One region of the Aminobacterium sp. UBA4987 genome, then DNA from elsewhere that is predicted to be linked to it. Evidence: predicted binding sites of a transcription regulator. Region 1 holds the regulator's gene; the other holds the start of a gene.
The links. Region 1 encodes HrcA, which represses chaperone genes, less so after heat shock. Its sites were predicted from a motif close to TTAGCACTCNNTNNNANNGAGTGCTAA; they were not measured.
Positions count from the first base shown of each region.

Region 2: the regulator HrcA is predicted to act here: its motif matches at 4,318-4,344, upstream of groES (co-chaperone GroES).

Region 1 is NZ_DGZF01000009.1:191,392-200,473, reverse strand. It holds gene mtaB (tRNA (N(6)-L-threonylcarbamoyladenosine(37)-C(2))-methylthiotransferase MtaB) at 1-478, opposite strand, end outside; gene B2U56_RS05010 (50S ribosomal protein L11 methyltransferase) at 475-1,341, opposite strand; gene dnaJ (molecular chaperone DnaJ) at 1,445-2,587, opposite strand; gene dnaK (molecular chaperone DnaK) at 2,601-4,424, opposite strand; gene B2U56_RS04995 (nucleotide exchange factor GrpE) at 4,483-5,094, opposite strand; gene hrcA (heat-inducible transcriptional repressor HrcA) at 5,113-6,132, opposite strand; gene B2U56_RS04985 (histidine phosphatase family protein) at 6,312-6,962, shown strand; gene folP (dihydropteroate synthase) at 7,049-8,272, shown strand; gene folK (2-amino-4-hydroxy-6-hydroxymethyldihydropteridine diphosphokinase) at 8,272-8,763, shown strand; gene B2U56_RS04970 (hypothetical protein) at 8,783-9,082, shown strand, end outside.
Region 2 is NZ_DGZF01000001.1:190,067-199,148, reverse strand. It holds gene B2U56_RS00990 (AI-2E family transporter) at 1-639, opposite strand, end outside; gene guaA (glutamine-hydrolyzing GMP synthase) at 652-2,184, opposite strand; gene groL (chaperonin GroEL) at 2,313-3,950, opposite strand; gene groES (co-chaperone GroES) at 3,988-4,278, opposite strand; gene tsaD (tRNA (adenosine(37)-N6)-threonylcarbamoyltransferase complex transferase subunit TsaD) at 4,482-5,495, opposite strand; gene B2U56_RS00965 (hypothetical protein) at 5,502-6,044, opposite strand; gene murJ (murein biosynthesis integral membrane protein MurJ) at 6,064-7,620, opposite strand; gene B2U56_RS00955 (hydrogenase 3 maturation endopeptidase HyCI) at 7,664-8,140, shown strand; gene lptB (LPS export ABC transporter ATP-binding protein) at 8,113-8,841, opposite strand; gene B2U56_RS00945 (LptA/OstA family protein) at 8,841-9,082, opposite strand, start outside.

The DNA.
Region 1 (9,082 bases):
CGTCCTGAATCTTGACAAAGGCCCTACTGTGAAGAAGGGGCTGGAATTGAAAAAGATGGTCCCATTCTCCGCTATGAAGAATATCTTTTCTCACAATAGTTAAGGGTAATGGTCCTTTTTTCCTGAGAGCGTGGTTCAACAGGGAGGGAATCTGCCATTTCTGCCTGTTGCCCACAAGAAGGTCGACCCCAAGGCTCTGGGCAAGATTAGGGGCTGCCTGTTGAGCCCAGCAGCCCGTAGCCACAAGAAGAGCTTCAGGAGATTGCCTTCGCAGCCGCCTGAGAAGCTGACGACTTTTTTTATCTGCAATTGCCGTCACTGTACATGTGATCAGGACTGCTGCATCATAGGGCGGCGCCTTCACTATTTCGGAACCTGCCCTCTTTAACATAGAGGCCAGGGAATCCGCTTCAGACTGATTGGAGCGGCACCCCATGGCCATAATACAGATCTTTTTTCCTTGCAAGGCGCCCATCATTTTCTGGTTACTGCCACTCCCCACCACTCATTTTGTTCAAGTTCATCTATAATCTTCAAACCCGCTTTGCCAAGGGCCTCCATAAACATTACCTTTTCTTTAACTAGAAGCCCTGAAAAAATAGCAATCCCGTCATCTTTTAACACTGCGGGGACATGAGGCACCATCGAAATAAGGGGCTCAATGATAATGTTCGCCATTAACAGGTTGACCTGGTGGTTAAAATCTTTAAGCAGGTCTCCTTCTTTCAAATCTACTTCTTCTCTGAATATGCCGTTCAGTTCCATATTATTCAACACTTCGTCCAATACCGCGGGATCCAGGTCCCTCGCATAGACCTTGCCGGCACCAAGGCGGATCGCCCCAATAAAGAGAATGCCAGACCCTGTCCCGATATCAGCCACATCCCAGTGTGGTTTCATATGGCGTTCCAAAAGGGTCAGGGCTATTTGAGTACTCTCATGATACCCTGTGCCAAATGCGGAGCCAGGGTAGATGTAAAGCGGTATGCGGTCCCTGGGTTCCGAACCCCGATGCCAGGGTGCCATGACAACAAACTCCTCCCCTACGGGCAAAGGAGGAAAAGCCTCTTTCCATTCAGTATGCCACTGCCGATTTTCTATTTTCCCCATATCGACGGCAGTTATGCCTGATAGAGGCTCAAGAATACGATTGAGCTCATCAAGCCAGTAGCCTAGGTCATGGGAGGTTCGATAATAGATACGGAGAAGAATCTTTTCGGGGCTTTCATGCTCTTCAGAGCCTATTCCGCCAGAAAGATCGGCGAGAGAAACCATTTCCTCTTCAAGTCCTGTTTCTCCTTCCAGGGTTATATACCACCAGAAACTTTCTGCTCCGGCCATAATTCGTCCTCCTCTATAAAAACTTTGGGAAAAAACGGGGAGGCGTAGGCCCCCCCGGCAAGTCTTGAGTCTACCACGAAGAATTCAAAAATGCAGCCCTTTCTCAAGAACCGAAAAGGTTTCTAAACTTAGAAAACAGGCCTTCGTCCTTTACTTCAAGCTCCATTTCCTTGGCCAAACCTTCAATCAGCGCTTTTTGTTTTTCTGTAAGACGGGTGGGAACTTCTACCGTTACATGGATGAACAGGTCTCCCCGGCCTCGGCCTCCTCTAAGTCTGGGCATTCCTTTGCCGCGAATACGGAAGACTTTTCCTGGCTGGGTTCCCGAAGGAACCTCCAATTCCTCTACCCCATCTATCAACGTTTCCAGGCGAATCATCCCTCCCAGGGCTGCCGTTGGAAAAGCAATGGCCTCTTTCTTATGAAGATCTGACCCATCTCTCTTAAAGACGGGATGGTCCTCTATGTTAACGACAAGATAGAGATCTCCTGGCGGGCCGCCGTTAATACCAGCCTCGCCTTCACCATGGATGCGCAACCTTGTTCCTACGTCCACACCGGCTGGAATTTTCACTTTAACACGATGGAGGTTCCGCGTCCGTCCCTGGCCGTTACAAGAAGAACACTTATTCCTGATAAATTGGCCAGACCCGCCACATTCAGGACAGGGAGAAACAGAAACGAACTGCCCAAAAGGAGTTTGCTGGCGAATTTCCACCTGGCCCGTACCTCCACAGCGTGAACATCTCTCTGGCGACGTCCCTGGTTCTGCGCCGCTTCCATTACACCGAGCGCAATTATCCCATCGGGGGATCTCCACTTCATGATCTAGCCCAAGAGCAGCGTCTTTGAGGCTGATTGTAACTCTCATTTCAAGATCCGCGCCTTGGCGGGGTGCTCGGGGGTCGGCTCGGCGCCGCCCCATTCCCCCACCGAATATATTTTCAAAGAGATCTCCGAAAACATCCCCCATACCGCCAAAACCATCGAAGGGACTGCCGCCTGGAGGCATATCGCCCACAGTACCAAACTGATCGTACTGGGCACGCTTCTGAGAGTCGCTTAAGACCTCATAGGCCATATTGATCTTCTTGAATTTCTCCTCAGCATCGGCATTACCTGGATTTGCATCAGGGTGATATTTCCGAACAAGCTGACGATAGGCCTTTTTAATATCAGCTGACGAGGCATCCCGGGGAACGCCAAGTATTTCGTATAGATCTTCCTGCGTACCGGGAGATGGCACTTCAAATCACCCCTTACGCCTGACCCTGATCGCTGAACTCTGCGTCTACGGTCTCTCCGGCGCCTGAAGCTTCCTGAGTTCCTTCTCCTTCGGCACTGGAGGAGGCATTTGCCTGGCTATACAACCGCTCAGAAAACTCCTGAATTTCTTTTATCAAGGTTTCCTTGGCAGCTTTCATCTTCTCCAGATCGCCGCTTTCAAGAGCTTTCTTTATCTCTTCAACAGCGGTATTGATCTTGCCCTTCTCTTCAGCTGAGATTTTGTCGCCATGATCCCGGATAAGTTTTTCTGCCTGATATATTATGCCGTCTGCCTCATTTTTGAGTTCAGCTGCTTCTATTCTCTCCCTATCTTCACTTTCGTGCTCTGCTGCCTGGCTTTTCATCTTCTCTATTTCTTCATCAGAAAGCCGTGAGGACTGAATGGTGATCCGCTGCTCCTTGCCCGTGCCTTTATCTTTTGCTGAAACGTTAAGGATTCCGTTTGTGTCGATATTGAAAGTCACTTCTATCTGGGGAACGCCGCGAGGGGCTGCCGGAATCCCGTCGAGCACAAAGCTTCCAAGTTTTACATTATCTGCCGCCATAGGGCGCTCTCCCTGCAATACCAAGATCTCTACCTGGTTCTGATTATCAGCCGCAGTGGTAAAGACCTGGCTCCGTGATGTAGGGATGGCTGTATTTCGTTCGATGATCTTGGTAAATACACCGCCAAGGGTCTCGAGACCTAAAGAGAGAGGGGTTACGTCCACGAGAACTATATCATGATGGTCTCCCGTCATAATAGCACCCTGAAGAGCGGCGCCAGCCGCAACACATTCGTCTGGATTGATGCCTTTCGTGGGTTCTTTGCCAAGAAGATCCTTAATTTTCTTCTGCACCATGGGCATTCGGGTGGAACCGCCAACGAGCAATATTTTATCCAAATCCTTTGCGGAAAGGCCAGAATCGCTCAATACCCGATTTACAGGGCCTTCCACCCTGGCCATAAGGTCTTGGGTCAGCTCTTCGAACTTGGCCCGGGAAAGGGACATTTCGAGATGTTTAGGCCCAGTTTCATTTGCCGTAATAAAGGGCAGGGATATGGTAGTTTCCGGCATGGAGGAAAGTTCCACCTTGGCCTTCTCCGCCGCTTCTCGCAAGCGCTGCAGCGCCATGCGGTCATTCTTCAGGTCGATGCCTTCCAGCTTCTTGAATTCAGCGACCATCCACCCTACGATACGACTATCCCAATCGTCACCGCCCAGCATGTTGTCGCCCGAGGTGGCAAGCACTTCGCACACGCCCTCACCTACATCAAGAATGGATACATCAAAGGTTCCGCCGCCCAGGTCAAAAACAAGCAGCTTGCTTTCTCCCTGCTTTGAATCTCCATAGGCAAGGCTTGCCGCGGTGGGTTCATTGATAATCCGAAGCACTTCAAGTCCGGCAATGGTACCGGCATCCTTCGTCGCCTGGCGCTGAGCATCGGTAAAATAAGCCGGAACCGTTATAACTGCCTTTGTCACAGGTTCGCCAATATAATCCTCAGCATCCCGTTTCAATTTCTGCAGTATCATGGCAGAAATCTCCTGTGGAGTGTAGGCTTTGCCGTCAATCTGAACTGTTTTTTCACTTCCCATGTCCCTTTTAATAGAAAGGATGGTGCGATCCGCATTAACGATGGTCTGCCGTTTGGCCAGCTGACCAACGAGCCGTTCCCCATCCTTAGTGAAAGCTACCACTGAGGGCGTTGTTCGCGCTCCCTCCGCATTCGATATAATAGTTATGTTATCTCCTTCTTTAACAGCTATACAGCTGTTGGTCGTTCCTAGGTCTATTCCCACTACCTTTGACATACATATCACCTCTAGAAAAGAGTATAATTTCCTGCGAAATTCTTAATTGAGCTCTATACTAAGCATCTTGATTCGCTTCTTTGTTTCCTCTATATTTGCCAACCTTAACTCTGGAGGCTCGAATCACCTTGTCGGCCATTCTGTAGCCTTTCTGAAGTTCCAATATAACAATCCCATCTTTTTCAGGATCTTCCACATCCTCTATTCCTACGGCCTCGTGGCAAGCCGGAGAAAAAACTTCTCCCTCTGTAGGGATCTCAGAAACCCCAACACTCTCAAGCACCGATAGGAATTGGCGGCGAACCATAGCAACTCCCGTTCGAATATCCTGTTCCTCAGTTTTCTCTGACTGGCTCAAAGCCCTGTCAAGGTTGTCGAGGACTGGCAAAAGCAGCAAAACAATCCGCTCTCCAGCCAAACGGATGTACCGTTCCTTTTCTCTATCCACTCTATTTTTGAAGTTATGGAAATCGGCTCTGGCTGAGGCGGCAGCAGTTCTCAATGCTTCATTCTCACTTTTAAGCTCTTCTATAACTTTTTCCATTTCTTCTTTTTCCCTTGTTACAATTTCAAGGATCTTTTCTTGAGGAAGCTCTGCAGTCTCTACCTTTTCTACTGCCTCTTCCATAGGAAAATCCTGAGCCTGAAAATCCTTATCTCCAGGGGTCATAGAACAAACCTCCTTATTTTATGAATTCGTATCATCTTCTTCAATATCTGCCATCATCGCTTCAAGAACAGCAATGGTTTTTTCATAATCCATTCTCATGGGGCCAATAATGCCCAAAACAGTTTTGCGCCCTCTCTTGCGGGACGGAACCATAAGAACAGAACAATTTTGCATGCCGACTTCCGGGTTTTCGTCCCCAATAGTCACGCAGACTTCTCCGCCAACTGAGCATCGCCCCACCATTTCAACGAGGGACGACTCTTCCTCGAGAAGGGATATCACTGCCTGAAGTTTGCTGACATCCTGAAAATCCGGCAAGCTTAAAATATGCTGAGCGCCGCCAGTAAAGAGCTTGTAATTATATTTCTGTAATAAGGCGTCCATCTGAAGGATTGCGGCACGACATGCGCTGGAAAGCTTTTCAAGCCCCTCGAGTACGTAAGAGTACAACACTTCGCGGACTTCTGACCACGGATGTCCCACAGCTACCATGTTAATCCGCCTAGCCAGCTCATCCAGAGAATCCTGTGAGAGTTCGCAAGGCAACGTTACCGTATTATGATGGACAAGCCCGCCTTCAAGAACAAGTATGACCAAAACAGTGTTTCCACCAAGGCACAAAAAATCAACCCTCTGTATCTCCACTTCGTGAAGAGAAGAAATAGCAGCCACTCCCACATAATTTGTAACACGACCGAGAAGTTGAGAGGCATATGAAAGAAGGGATTCTATCCCCTGCTTCTGATCGCTTATGCCATTCCGCCAGTGTTCAAATCCTATTGGGGGAACTCTTCTTCTATGTAAAATGGAATCAACGTAAAGGCGATAGGCCCTGGATGTAGGAAGACGCCCTGCAGAAGTATGAGGCTGATAGAAGTACCCCATCTGCTCAAGATCGTACATTTCATTACGAACAGTAGCGGCACTGCACCCTCTCAGATATTTACGGGCAATAGTTCTGGAGCCAGCTGGCTCTCCTGTCTGGATATACTCATATACGACGGCTAGAACAGTCTCGAGTTGCCGCTCGGTAAGCATGAACCTCCCCTCCTTTTGAGGGTGTATTAGCACTCTGTGCTAATGAGTGCTAGCCTCACTATTTACAAAAGGTAGATTATCAACCCTTAGAAGTATTGTCAAGACTGGTCAACCTTTTTGTTCTTCCTTCAATTTTCTGTTATAAAGGTTGACATAGATAACAACAAGGAGGCTTTATGATGGCTACCAAATATAAACATACGACAATTTTTTTAGCCCGACACGGAGAATGCCAAGGGAACAGAGAGGAACGATTCAGAGGTCAGATCGACTACCCACTGAATGAACGGGGGCTGGAACAGGCAAGAGATCTTGGGAAAGCCATCATCCCCTTCTCACCTTCGGCTATATATTCGAGTCCGCTATTGAGGGCACGGCAGACAGCCTCTGAAATAGCTGACGCATGCAGTAAGAATGAAGTTATGATCCATGAAGGGCTCAACAATATATATTTTAGCAGCTGGGAAGGACGTCTCAAGTCAGAGATTGCCTTTGAATACCCCCATGAATGGAATATATGGTTGACCAGCCCTGAAAGGCTTGCCCTGCCTGGGGCCGAAACACTCGCTGAGATACAGCAGCGATCTTTTGCTGCTCTGAAGGAACTTGTGGTAAAACATGAAGGAACGACCTTTGTCCTCGTTTCCCACCGCACTGTTCTTAAACCCCTTATCGCCGCTTGTCTGGGAATACCTGTACCCTATTTCTGGAAAATACACATGGACACTGCTTCATACAGCGTCCTTATCTACGACCCTAAACGAGGATACGGCCTTTTCTGTTTAAATCAGACATCCCATTTAAAGAAGGTCGTCACCGAGTGGGTTTAACCTTTTTCTTGACCTCCTCATCAAGAGGACTTATTATCTTTGTGCTTCACCTTCTTTAAAAATATTCTGAGAAAGGGATCTGTGCATTGGCTACATACGAATTAAAGATACTTAATAGCAACGATCTTTTATCATTAATAGCAAAAATCGGGGCTGACCCCCGATCCGCAGCATACTTTTTGCCTAAAAGGGAAGTCCTTTCCTTTTGGATCCCCCAGGTCGATTTTCGCGCAGCCGCCTATTTAAAGCAGGAAATGCTCGCCCGAGGGGGCGATGCTATAGTACACCGCAACGTTATTGATGGAAGAACAGAGAGAAGCGACGTTCTGCTAATTGGAACAGAAGGCCAGTATAAGGCTATCTTCCCCAAGCTGGAAGCCATGTCATGCTGGGGACTCGATACACTGCGTAAAGCCCTTTATGCCGCCTTTCGAAAAAGCCATATTGCCGCGTGGAACATTCCCCTGCCAGGCGGCCGCACCCTTGGTCTCGGCAAAGGGAAAACGAAGATCATGGGCATCATTAACATAACCCCGGATTCCTTTTACTCAGACAGCCGGCTTTTCACTGCTGACATAGAAGAGATTCTTATAAGGGCTCAAAAAATGATCGATGCAGGCGCTCATATCCTCGATATAGGGGCAGAGTCTACCCGACCTGGATCCGAACCAATTTCAGAAACAGAAGAAAAAGGCCGTCTGCTCCCAGTACTTCGAGCTCTTAGAAAAAAATTTCCTGAACAGGTGATCTCTGTAGACACATATAAAGGGAATATCGCAAGAGTCGCAGCAGAGAATGGAGCAGATATCATTAATGACATATCAGGGTTTACCCTTGACAGCGGCATGCTTCAGGCAGTTGCCGAAACAGGGCTTTCATACGTGCTGTCCCATATCCAGGGTACTCCCCAAACCATGCAGTCAAATCCTTTTTACAACGATGTCGTTGAAGAATCCATTGATTATTTTGAAAAGAAACTCCAAGAACTGGAAAATGTGGGGATTTCGGCAGATCGCGTTATAATTGACCCTGGGATCGGATTTGGAAAACGTTTACAGGACAATCTCCGTATCCTTAAGTCTATCCAATCCTTTCGAAGTCTTGGGCGCCCACTTCTTATAGGTCATTCAAGGAAAGGATTTATCAAGAACATCCTTAATAAAGAAAACCCTGAGTCACGCCTTTATGGGACCATGGCAGTTTCTGCCTATTGTGCTGGAGAAGGGGTTGAACTTGTGCGGGTTCATGACGTAGAGGCAACCCATGACGTTTTAGAAATGATCGATGCCATAAGGGAGGCAGAATTGTGATGCGCCTAGCGCTAGGTATTGGAAGCAACGTCGGCGACCGAATGAATAACTTGAGGAAAGCAGTACAGCTTCTCAAGGAAAAGGGCGTTGTCATCATTGCTAAAAGTGATATTTTTGAAACGGCGCCTATGGGAGTGACTGATCAACCCCGTTTTTTAAACGCCTGTATAGTTATTGATACAAAATTTGATCTTGAAGAGTTACTCTCCGTTGTAAAGTCCATAGAACAGGAAATGGGACGTGTCCACAGACTGCGATGGGGACCCCGGGAAATAGATATCGATCTTTTACTTCTGGAAAACGGCGAAGTGCTGGATAGCTCAACGCTCAAGGTTCCCCACCCGGAAATGCATAAAAGAGCTTTTGTTCTTATGCCCCTTGCACAAATAGCTCCGGATTGGATACATCCCCTGTTGAAGGTTTCTGTAAAAAAACTGGCAGAAGATATTCACTTGCAAGATGAAACATTGCTAAAAATATCCAGTCTGTAGCAGGAGGTGTTTGGCGTTTATGCAATGTAAGAAGATTTGTAGAATTGCCATCATAGCAGCAGCTAGCCTTCTTCTTTCTCTCTCTGCTCTGGCAGCGGCAAATCCGCTCCAGGTATACTCAGTGCCAGGACATCCCCTTGCGCTGACAGTTCAGAATAGAAAAGGGATCATAGAAGAGGCCTGGCTTAGATCTCCTGCTGGCCTCCATCCCCTCAAGATCCTTCAGGGCAAGCGGATCACAAACAGCACATGGTGCCTGCCTATAGCGGACAATGACCTATGCGCAGATCTCATCTGGAAACTTTCTTTTACAGATCCT
Region 2 (9,082 bases), on a different contig from region 1:
ATGGCCGTCCCGTATCATAAAAAACGAGGCCACAACAATCACTATAAGCTGATAGAGGATGCGAATGGTATCCCCAAGAAAGGATCGCGACAGAGTAGCCAGCGTTGAGGCTATCCACGAACCAACTTGTTCTATTACGTTGACGAGAAAGGGGTATTCAGCCAAAAAAGGACGTATTCTCTCCGCCAAGACGTCGGGAAAGAAAACACTCATTATAGTCTTCCCCTGCTCTACATTCACTTTCGAAAGCACTGTAGCAAGATGCCCATATATTCTGATGCCCTCTCTAGCAAGGGTTACTCCTACAAAAATTGACGGAACCACGATCAGAACAATAATCACAGCAGTTGTTAAAGAAGCTGCTATATTAGCATATTTTTTCTTAAGAATTTTTTCATAAATCAGGGTGTAAAAAGGATAAACAAAAAAAGACAAGATCGCAGACCATGCCAGTGGCCGAAGAAGATTAAATGATACCAGATACGCAAGAGCCCCCAAGGCTAAAAACACAACCGTAAAGGGCAGAAAAAAACTTCTAATCCGTTTATAGGGACGCCTGCTCTCATACGCCAAAAGTCTCACCCATTTCAGTTTTTTTACAGAAAAGACGCAGTCATACGGCTGCGCCTTTCCGTGCAAATCTATTACTCTTTATTCCCACTCTATTGTAGAGGGCGGCTTGCTGGTAACATCTAGCACAACTCGATTAATGCCTTTGATAGAATTACAAATACGTCTTGCTGTCCTATCGAGAACATCATACGGAACTCGAACCCAATCAGCCGTCATTCCATCACTTGATTCCACTGCCCTAAGGGCGATAACTTCTGCGTATGTTCTTGAATCTCCCATTACTCCAACGGTCTTTATTGGCAAAAGGACGCAGAAGGACTGCCAAACTGTAAAGTATGTCTCGCTTTTTGAAAATTCCTCCCTGAATATTTCATCTGCCGCCCTTAATGTATCAAGACGGTCCCGAGAAATCTCGCCAAGGCAACGAACAGCTAAACCTGGCCCTGGAAAGGGCTGTCTGTTTACAATTTCTTCCGGAACGCCAAGCAACGCACCTATGGTTCGAACTTCGTCTTTGAATAGATCCCTTAAGGGCTCAAGTACTTTTAATTTCATATCTTCCGGCAAACCACCAACATTATGATGGCTTTTAATGACTGAGGCCCCTTTCCCTTTGTGCCCGCTTTCTATGACATCAGGATAGAGAGTGCCTTGAAGCAACCATTCCGCATTGTGTATTTTGGCTGCCTCTGCCTCAAACACTCGTATAAATGTTTCACCAATAATCTTTCTCTTTTGTTCTGGATCAATAACTCCTTTTAATGCGTCAAGAAAACGGTTACTGGCATCCACATAGTGTACATTTAGATCAAGCTGTTTGTACTTTTCAAGAACCCGCTCCGCCTCACGATGTCTTAACAATCCATTGTTCACGAAGATACATTCAAGGCGATCGCCAATAGCCTTTGATGTAAGGACAGCTGCAACAGTAGAATCAACACCCCCTGAAAGACCGCATATGACCCTGGCGTTTTCTGTCTTCTGCTGTACATCTTTTACCATCATATCGATCCAGCTTCCAAGATCCCAATCGCCAGTGCAGCCACAAATGTTAAAAAGGAAATTGGACAGGATCGTGATCCCGTTTTGTGTATGTGCTACTTCTGGGTGGAATTGCAGTCCCCAAATGCCCTTTTCTTCTATAGCAAAGGCTGCAGGAACGCCGCCATCTGTTTCTGCCAAAAGCAGTGCTCCATCAGGAAGTTTAGCAATATGGTCTCCATGGCTCATCCACACCTCAAAAGTTCCAGGAGCACTTTTGAAGAGCAAAGAATTTAAATCTTTCAATGAGATGGCGGTCCTGCCATACTCTCGGCTCGAACCAGACTCGATCTGCCCACCGAAAAGTTTCGCAATCAGCTGCATTCCATAGCAAACCCCTAATATGGGGACTCCAAATTCAAAAAGCTCCATAGGAACCGTTGGACTATCTTCGTCCATGACACTCTGGGGCCCGCCAGATATGATAATGCCACGTGGCTTGCGTTGGCGAATATCATCTATGCATACATCCCAAGGGATAATTTCGCTATGTACTTTCAGTTCCCTGATCCTCCTGGCAATCAATTGAGTGAACTGAGAGCCACAGTCCAGAATTATGATATTATCCATTTGCATTCCTCCGAAAAAGAACTAAATTCTCAAGGTAAATACGTTATATGAATTATATTACCAGAAAGGGAAGAAGTGTAAAAGAAAAAGCCCCCACAAAGTGGGGGCTTGTATCTTTATAACAAATTCTAGTACATGCCTTCCATGCCGCCCATTCCGGGGCCGCCAGGCATGGGACTTGCACCCTTGGGTTCCGGCTTATCGGCAACAATAGCTTCAGTAGTCAGAACCATGGCTGCTATGGAGCCAGCATTCTGCAAAGCGCTCCGCGTAACTTTAACGGGGTCTATTATTCCGGCTTCAATCATATCTACATATTCGCCAGTAGACGCATCAAGACCATTCCCAGCTCTTAAGCCGCGGACTTTCTCAACAATGACATCGCCCTGGAATCCTGCGTTTTGGGCGATAAGGTGCAGGGGGGACGAAAGGGAACTCAGAACAATAGTTCCACCTGTTTTTACATCACCATTAAAGTTCTCGAGGAATTTCTCGAGGGAGGCAATGCAGTTGATTATGGCTACGCCGCCACCCGCTACAATACCCTCTTCTACTGCAGCTCTTGTAGCATTAAGTGCATCTTCTATGCGGTGCTTCAGTTCTTTCTGCTCTGTTTCGGTAGCGGACCCTACCTGTATAACGGCCACGCCGCCAACGAGCTTGGCAAGGCGTTCCTGTAGTTTTTCTCTATCGTAATCGGACGTAGAGTCTTCAAGTTCGCGTTTGATCTGGGCTGCCCGTTTGCGGATCTCGTCTGGATTACCAGAACCCTCAACGATGGTCGTCTCTTCTTTGGTAACACGGATTTTCTTTGCTTTACCAAGCATGGAAATGTCAGCGCTATCAAGCTTAATGCCTACATCTTCACTCACAACCTGACCACCAGTTACAATGGCGATATCGCTAAGCATGGCTTTGCGGCGTTCACCAAAACCAGGGGCCTTCACTGCGGCGACCTGCATAACGCCTCTCAGTTTGTTGACTACAAGGGTGGCGAGAGCCTCTCCCTCCACATCCTCAGCAATAATCAGAAGAGGTTTGCCAGTCTGCACTACTTTTTCAAGCACTGGGAGAAGGTCTTTTATATTGCTGATCTTTCCATCGTGAATAAGGATATATGCATCATCAAGAGCGACTTCCATTCTCTCAGGATCTGTCACCATGTAAGGGCTGATATAGCCTTTATCGAACTGAAGTCCCTCGACCATTTCAAGAGTTGTTCCAACAGTCTGGCTGTCTTCAACAGTGATAACGCCATCCTGTCCGACTTTTTCCATGGCTTCTGCTATAAGCTGGCCTATGCCGGAATCGTTAGCGGAAATTGCGGCGACCTGGGCAATCTTATCACGGTTCTTAACGGGAATAGCCATTTTTTTCAATTCATCCACCACAAAGTCGATGGCTTTCTCTATGCCCTGTCTCATAAGCATCCCATTGGCACCAGCAGCAACGTTCTTCATGCCTTCGCGAATGATGGCCCTGGCAAGAACTGTAGCGGTAGTAGTTCCGTCTCCAGCAACATCGTTTGTTTTAGAAGCTACTTCTTTAACAAGCTGAGCGCCTGTATTTTCAAAAGAATCTTCAAGATCGATCTCTTTTGCGATGGTAACACCATCATTTGTAATCGTGGGTGAGCCAAACTTCTTCTCAAGGACAACGTTCCGTCCTTTGGGCCCAAGGGTAACCCCCACTGTATCAGCAACTTTATCAATACCACGCAGCATGGCGTGGCGGGCTTCTTCACTAAAAGTTAGGATCTTCGGCATTTTTGTATTCCTCCCTTAAAGATCTAATTCTCGTCTCTTACTTTTCAACAATCGCAAGCACATCGCGTTCGCTGAAGATGATGTATTCGTCTCCGTCAAGCTTCACTTCAGTTCCAGCATATTTGCTGAAAATGATGCGGTCGCCAACCTTGACTTCAAGAGGAAGCTTTTGGCCGTTTTCTAAAACTTTTCCTGTGCCAACTGCTACAACTTCTCCCTCTTGAGGTTTCTCTTTTGCAGTGTCTGGAAGAACAATTCCTCCCCTTGTCTTTTCCTCCTGATTGATGACCTTCACCACGAGACGATCACCAAGCGGTTTTAAATTCATTCGAAAATCCCTCCCTATAATAATATCCTGTCTCGTATATTAGCACTCCTTGTCATTGAGTGCTAACCGAACGGCTTAGATATTAATTGCCCTACTTTTGAATCTCAAGGATAACTAGAAGCGTTTAGCCATGTTTATTCATGATATTATCCTATTAACTCTTAATTTCTATCTTTTTCTTACTTTTTTAATTTTAATAAGCGCTAAACCAGCGGCCATGAAGGATTGGGGGTTAAAAAAAGGTCGGAAATAAGGCCTCTTTTATACCCGTTATATGCAGCAGCTGCTATCATTACCCCATTGTCCGTACACCTTATTGCTGGTGGAATAAACACATTCCAGTCTTTCTTTCTCTGTAAAGCGTTTCGTAATCCTCGATTGGCAGCTACTCCCCCTGATATAGCAACTTTTCGTATGCCCGTAACTTCGACAGCTCGTTCCACTTTCGTCATCAAAGCCTCCACTGCCGCTTTCTGAAAAGAAGCGCAAAGATCAGCGATAGGAAGATCAACGCTTTTTTCTTTCAAATCTTTTACCGCCCATAGTACCGCTGTCTTTAAGCCGCTAAAACTAAAGGCAATCTCGTCACTTGATCTTAAAGGAACGGGAAAGGAAAAGGCTTCGCTATTTCCCTTATGGGCAAGAGAATCGATAATAGGGCCTCCAGGATAACCAAGGCCCAATAGTTTGGCTACTTTATCATAAGCTTCTCCAGCAGCATCATCTCGTGTAGCTCCCAAGAGACTGTAGTTCCCAAAATCCTCTACTAAAATTATTTCTGTATGCCCGCCAGAAACAATAAGACAGATGAAAGGGGGTTCCAGATCAGGAGAAGCAACTACATTCGCAAAAAGGTGCCCTTCAAGATGATTAACGCCCAATATGGGAATATGCCATGTCTGAGCAAGAGCTTTGGCTGTCATAACCCCTACAAGAAGAGATCCCATAAGCCCTGGCCCGGCAGTTACTCCAATTAGTGACAGCTCCTGGGCAGGATCGCTAACTCCCGCATTTTCTAACGCTCTGTCGACCAAGGGAAGAATCGCCTCAAGATGTTTTCTCGAAGCAAATTCCGGAACTACACCGCCGAAGGGAGCATGATCCTTTATCTGGCTTGATATCAAATCAGCCTTAACATCCCTTTGTCCATCTAGTATTGAAACAGCCGTATCATCGCAGCTGCTCTCTATCCCTAATGTTAAAAATCGTCTTTCCACTCATTGTCACCTCTTTGGAACATTCAGCTCTCCAGAAAAATCACCCAATGAAATAAGAATATTCCGGCCCTTGGGAACATATTTTGCAGGCACGGAAAAAGCCAAGGTCCCCGTACTATCAGGGGGGAGCTCGCCAACGGCCATGAAATCTTTGCTCGTAAGTATATCGTCGCCAGTTACTTTATACTCACCGATTCGAATCATTTCTGGAGAAAAAGACCATCGTTTTATGGCTTTGTATCGCATGATAAAGAGCGCCCTGTTCTTTAGTTTTTTATCTGAATAATGGTTTGAATGCCATTTCAGCCATTCCGGTGCATTGGGATCTGAGGCGACAGCATGGGAAAGGGTGCCATCTACATATACAAATGCCGCCTGGGCACGAGACCCAATAACCATATCTCCCAACGCTGTTCCTTCAATCCATATAACAGTTGTTCGCTCGTCAATCTTCTCTTGCAGAGAGTTAGAAGCCCACCCCAAAGTTCCAGTCAGCCCCATTAACAGGATTGAAACCAGCAAAACCAGTTTCATTTTATTCCTTGTCATTATGTTCTCCTTCCTTAATCTATTCTTTATCCCTTCGCTTAAGAGCACCTCTAAGCCATTGCCACTCATGAAAATGAAAGGCCAGTGTCCCTCCCATATATATCAAAGCCCCCAGAAGCATGACTATGAAGAGCCAGCCGCATCTTAAAAGCAACCCTGCATCTATAGGATAAGGACATAGAGATTTAAACTTCCACACTGTAAAAGCCATAGCGCCTAAAACTATGGAAATACGAAGGGTCCATTTTACGCCTAAAATGTCAAGAGGGTGATTAATGCTTCGGGCAAGAAGATACCCTCCTGCAAATGATGAGAAAGTGAACCCCAGGGAAGTGGCAAGAGCAAGTCCAGCAAAGCCCATAGGTTTGACGAGAAGCAAACAGAATACAACATTGGATACCACGCTTGCGAGAGTCACGAGCAACGCCGATCTAGGGTTGCTTTGAGCATAGAGCCCCCGAAGAAAAACTGTCGTACAGGCCATTCCCGGGAGCCCCCAGGCATACATGGCCAGAGCTATACCAGTGGCGTGCCATGCCCACGCATTAAAAGCCCCTCGATAAAATAACAGGTTTACTACTTCATCAGAAACCAGCACAAGACCTATTGTCACTGGAAGAATAACAAAAAGGGCAAATCTTACCGCATCTCGCATTGTTTCTCGAAATTCCTTTTCATCTCCAACTGCGCAGCGGGAAAGTTCAGGAAGGACTGCCTGGGAGATGGCAATGACAAAAAGCCCCAGAGGAAGCTGTATCACTCTGTTAGCATAATTCAGCACAGAAATAGCGCCATCCTGGAGAAAAGAACCTAATACGCGGCTGATGACAGGATTTATCTGATTCAATGAGAGACCAGCAGCATAAGGGAAAAAAAGTTTCATCATTTTCCGTAATTCAGGATCTCTTGAATTCGGTTTTTCCGGTAATAGCAGAACTCCATTCCAGGCGCTCCAAACCCATTGAAGCACCATCTGACAGACCCCTCCTGCTAAAACAGCTATAATGAGGGTCCATATTCCTAGCCGCGACGCAGCGAAAAAGAGAATCAGAAGATATACCACATTGCTCAGGGCAGGAGCAATGGCCGGTACAAAGAATGAATCAAGACTATTTAGAACACCCATGGCCAATGCCGCCAAAGACACCAGAATTAAAAAAGGGAACATCCATTGCGTCATGGAAATTGCAAGTGAAGCTTTGACAGAGTCAAAACCTGGCGCCATAATTTTAACGAGAAATGGTGACAGAATAACGCCCGCGAAAACGACAGCTGTTCCAGCTACAAGGAGAATCCATAAAGCCTGTCTTGCCAAGTGAGATGCCTTTTCTTTCCCTCTTTGAACCAGGGATTGAGAAAATACAGGGACAAAAGCCGCGGACAGGGCTCCCTCTGCAAGCATTTGCCGTGAAAGGTTGGCAAGGGTATAGGCAACATAGAAAGCATCAAGCTGGCTTGACGCTCCAAAAAGTGCCGCCGTTACTATTTCTCGGGCTAGTCCTAGAATTCTGCTAGCAAATGTACCAACCATCATGACCAGGGCATGACGAACCATTCGGGAAACACGAGAGGACATATAATACGCCTCCTGAAATAATTAAGAGAAATGAGGTGCTTCTTTGAGTACTATAACACTTTGGGGTATTGGCAACCCACTTTTCGGCGATGATGGCGTGGGACCCTTTATCGCAAAAGAGCTGCATAAAAAAAGGGCTCTACATCCGATCACTGCCATAGACTGCGAAACTATACCTGAAAATTATATTGCCCCATTAAAACGGAACCTCCCAAATCTGCTTTTGATCGTTGACGCTGCAGATATGGATCTTCCGCCGGGATCTGTCCGTCGTATTCCACTCCATATGGTGGAGAATGTTTCTTTTAGTACTCACGGCCTCCCATTAGGGATGCTTCTTGAAGATATCGCTCAGAAAATTACAATTATCTATATTGGCATACAGCCTTTCAGCCAGAACCTGGGTGAATCTTTGTCCCAGAAGGTTAAGGACGCTGCTGAAAAATTGATTCTCATACTTGAAAAGCAGCATTTTGAAAAAATTCCTTTGCTTTACCAGGAAAATCTGTCTCCTAAATAAAATTTTCTTGCCACTTCGCTCTGAGCCACCTCATCAGGAGAGCCTTCTATAACAATCTCTCCCTGATGAATCAGATATGTTCGATCTGTAATGGCCAGAGTATCGCGGACATTATGATCTGTGAGTAATATTCCATATCCCTTTGCCCGAAGGCTCAGAATGATCTGCTGGATGTCGTAGACTGCGATAGGATCAATCCCGCTAAAAGGCTCATCTAACAAGAGGAAATCTGGCATTATAGAAAGGCACCGGGCTATTTCCACCCGCCTTCGCTCGCCGCCGCTGAGCGCATACCCAGGAATAGAAGCAAGAGATGTTAGCCCTAATTCTTCCAGGATATGGGAGACCATGGTTTCTATTTCTTTTTGGGGTTTTCCCAGCTCCTGCAGCACGATCTCAATATTTTCTTTTACTGTGAGGTTCCTGAAGATAGAAGCCTCCTGAGGAAGGTATCCTACTCCTATTCGAGCTCGGCGAAACATAGGAAAGGGGGTAATGTCCTTTGAGTCAATCATTACGCGCCCCGAATCTGGCTTTATAAGCCCGACTATCATATAAAACGTAGTCGTTTTACCAGCACCATTAGGACCAAGAAGTCCTACGATTTCACCCATATGCACATCAAGATCCACTGATGAAACTACAGTTCTCCCTTTAAAGGCCTTACAAACCTTTCTGGCTTTAAGCGTCTTTGCGCCCATTATTGCTTTTTCCCTTCCTTATCCTGGATCTGAATTGTTATTTGTGGTTTTCCAGAAGCCAATATTTTCCCTGATTGAGGGGAATAAAGTATCTCTTCTGCTCTAAGGGTTCGTTCTGGCTGTACCGCAAGAGCATTCCCCCATACTTTTATATTATCCTGGGCCTTAGAATAAACCGCATTAGAGCCAGTTATACGTGTCTTCTGCCCATCTGTTTCTGTAATAACAATGACCACATCGC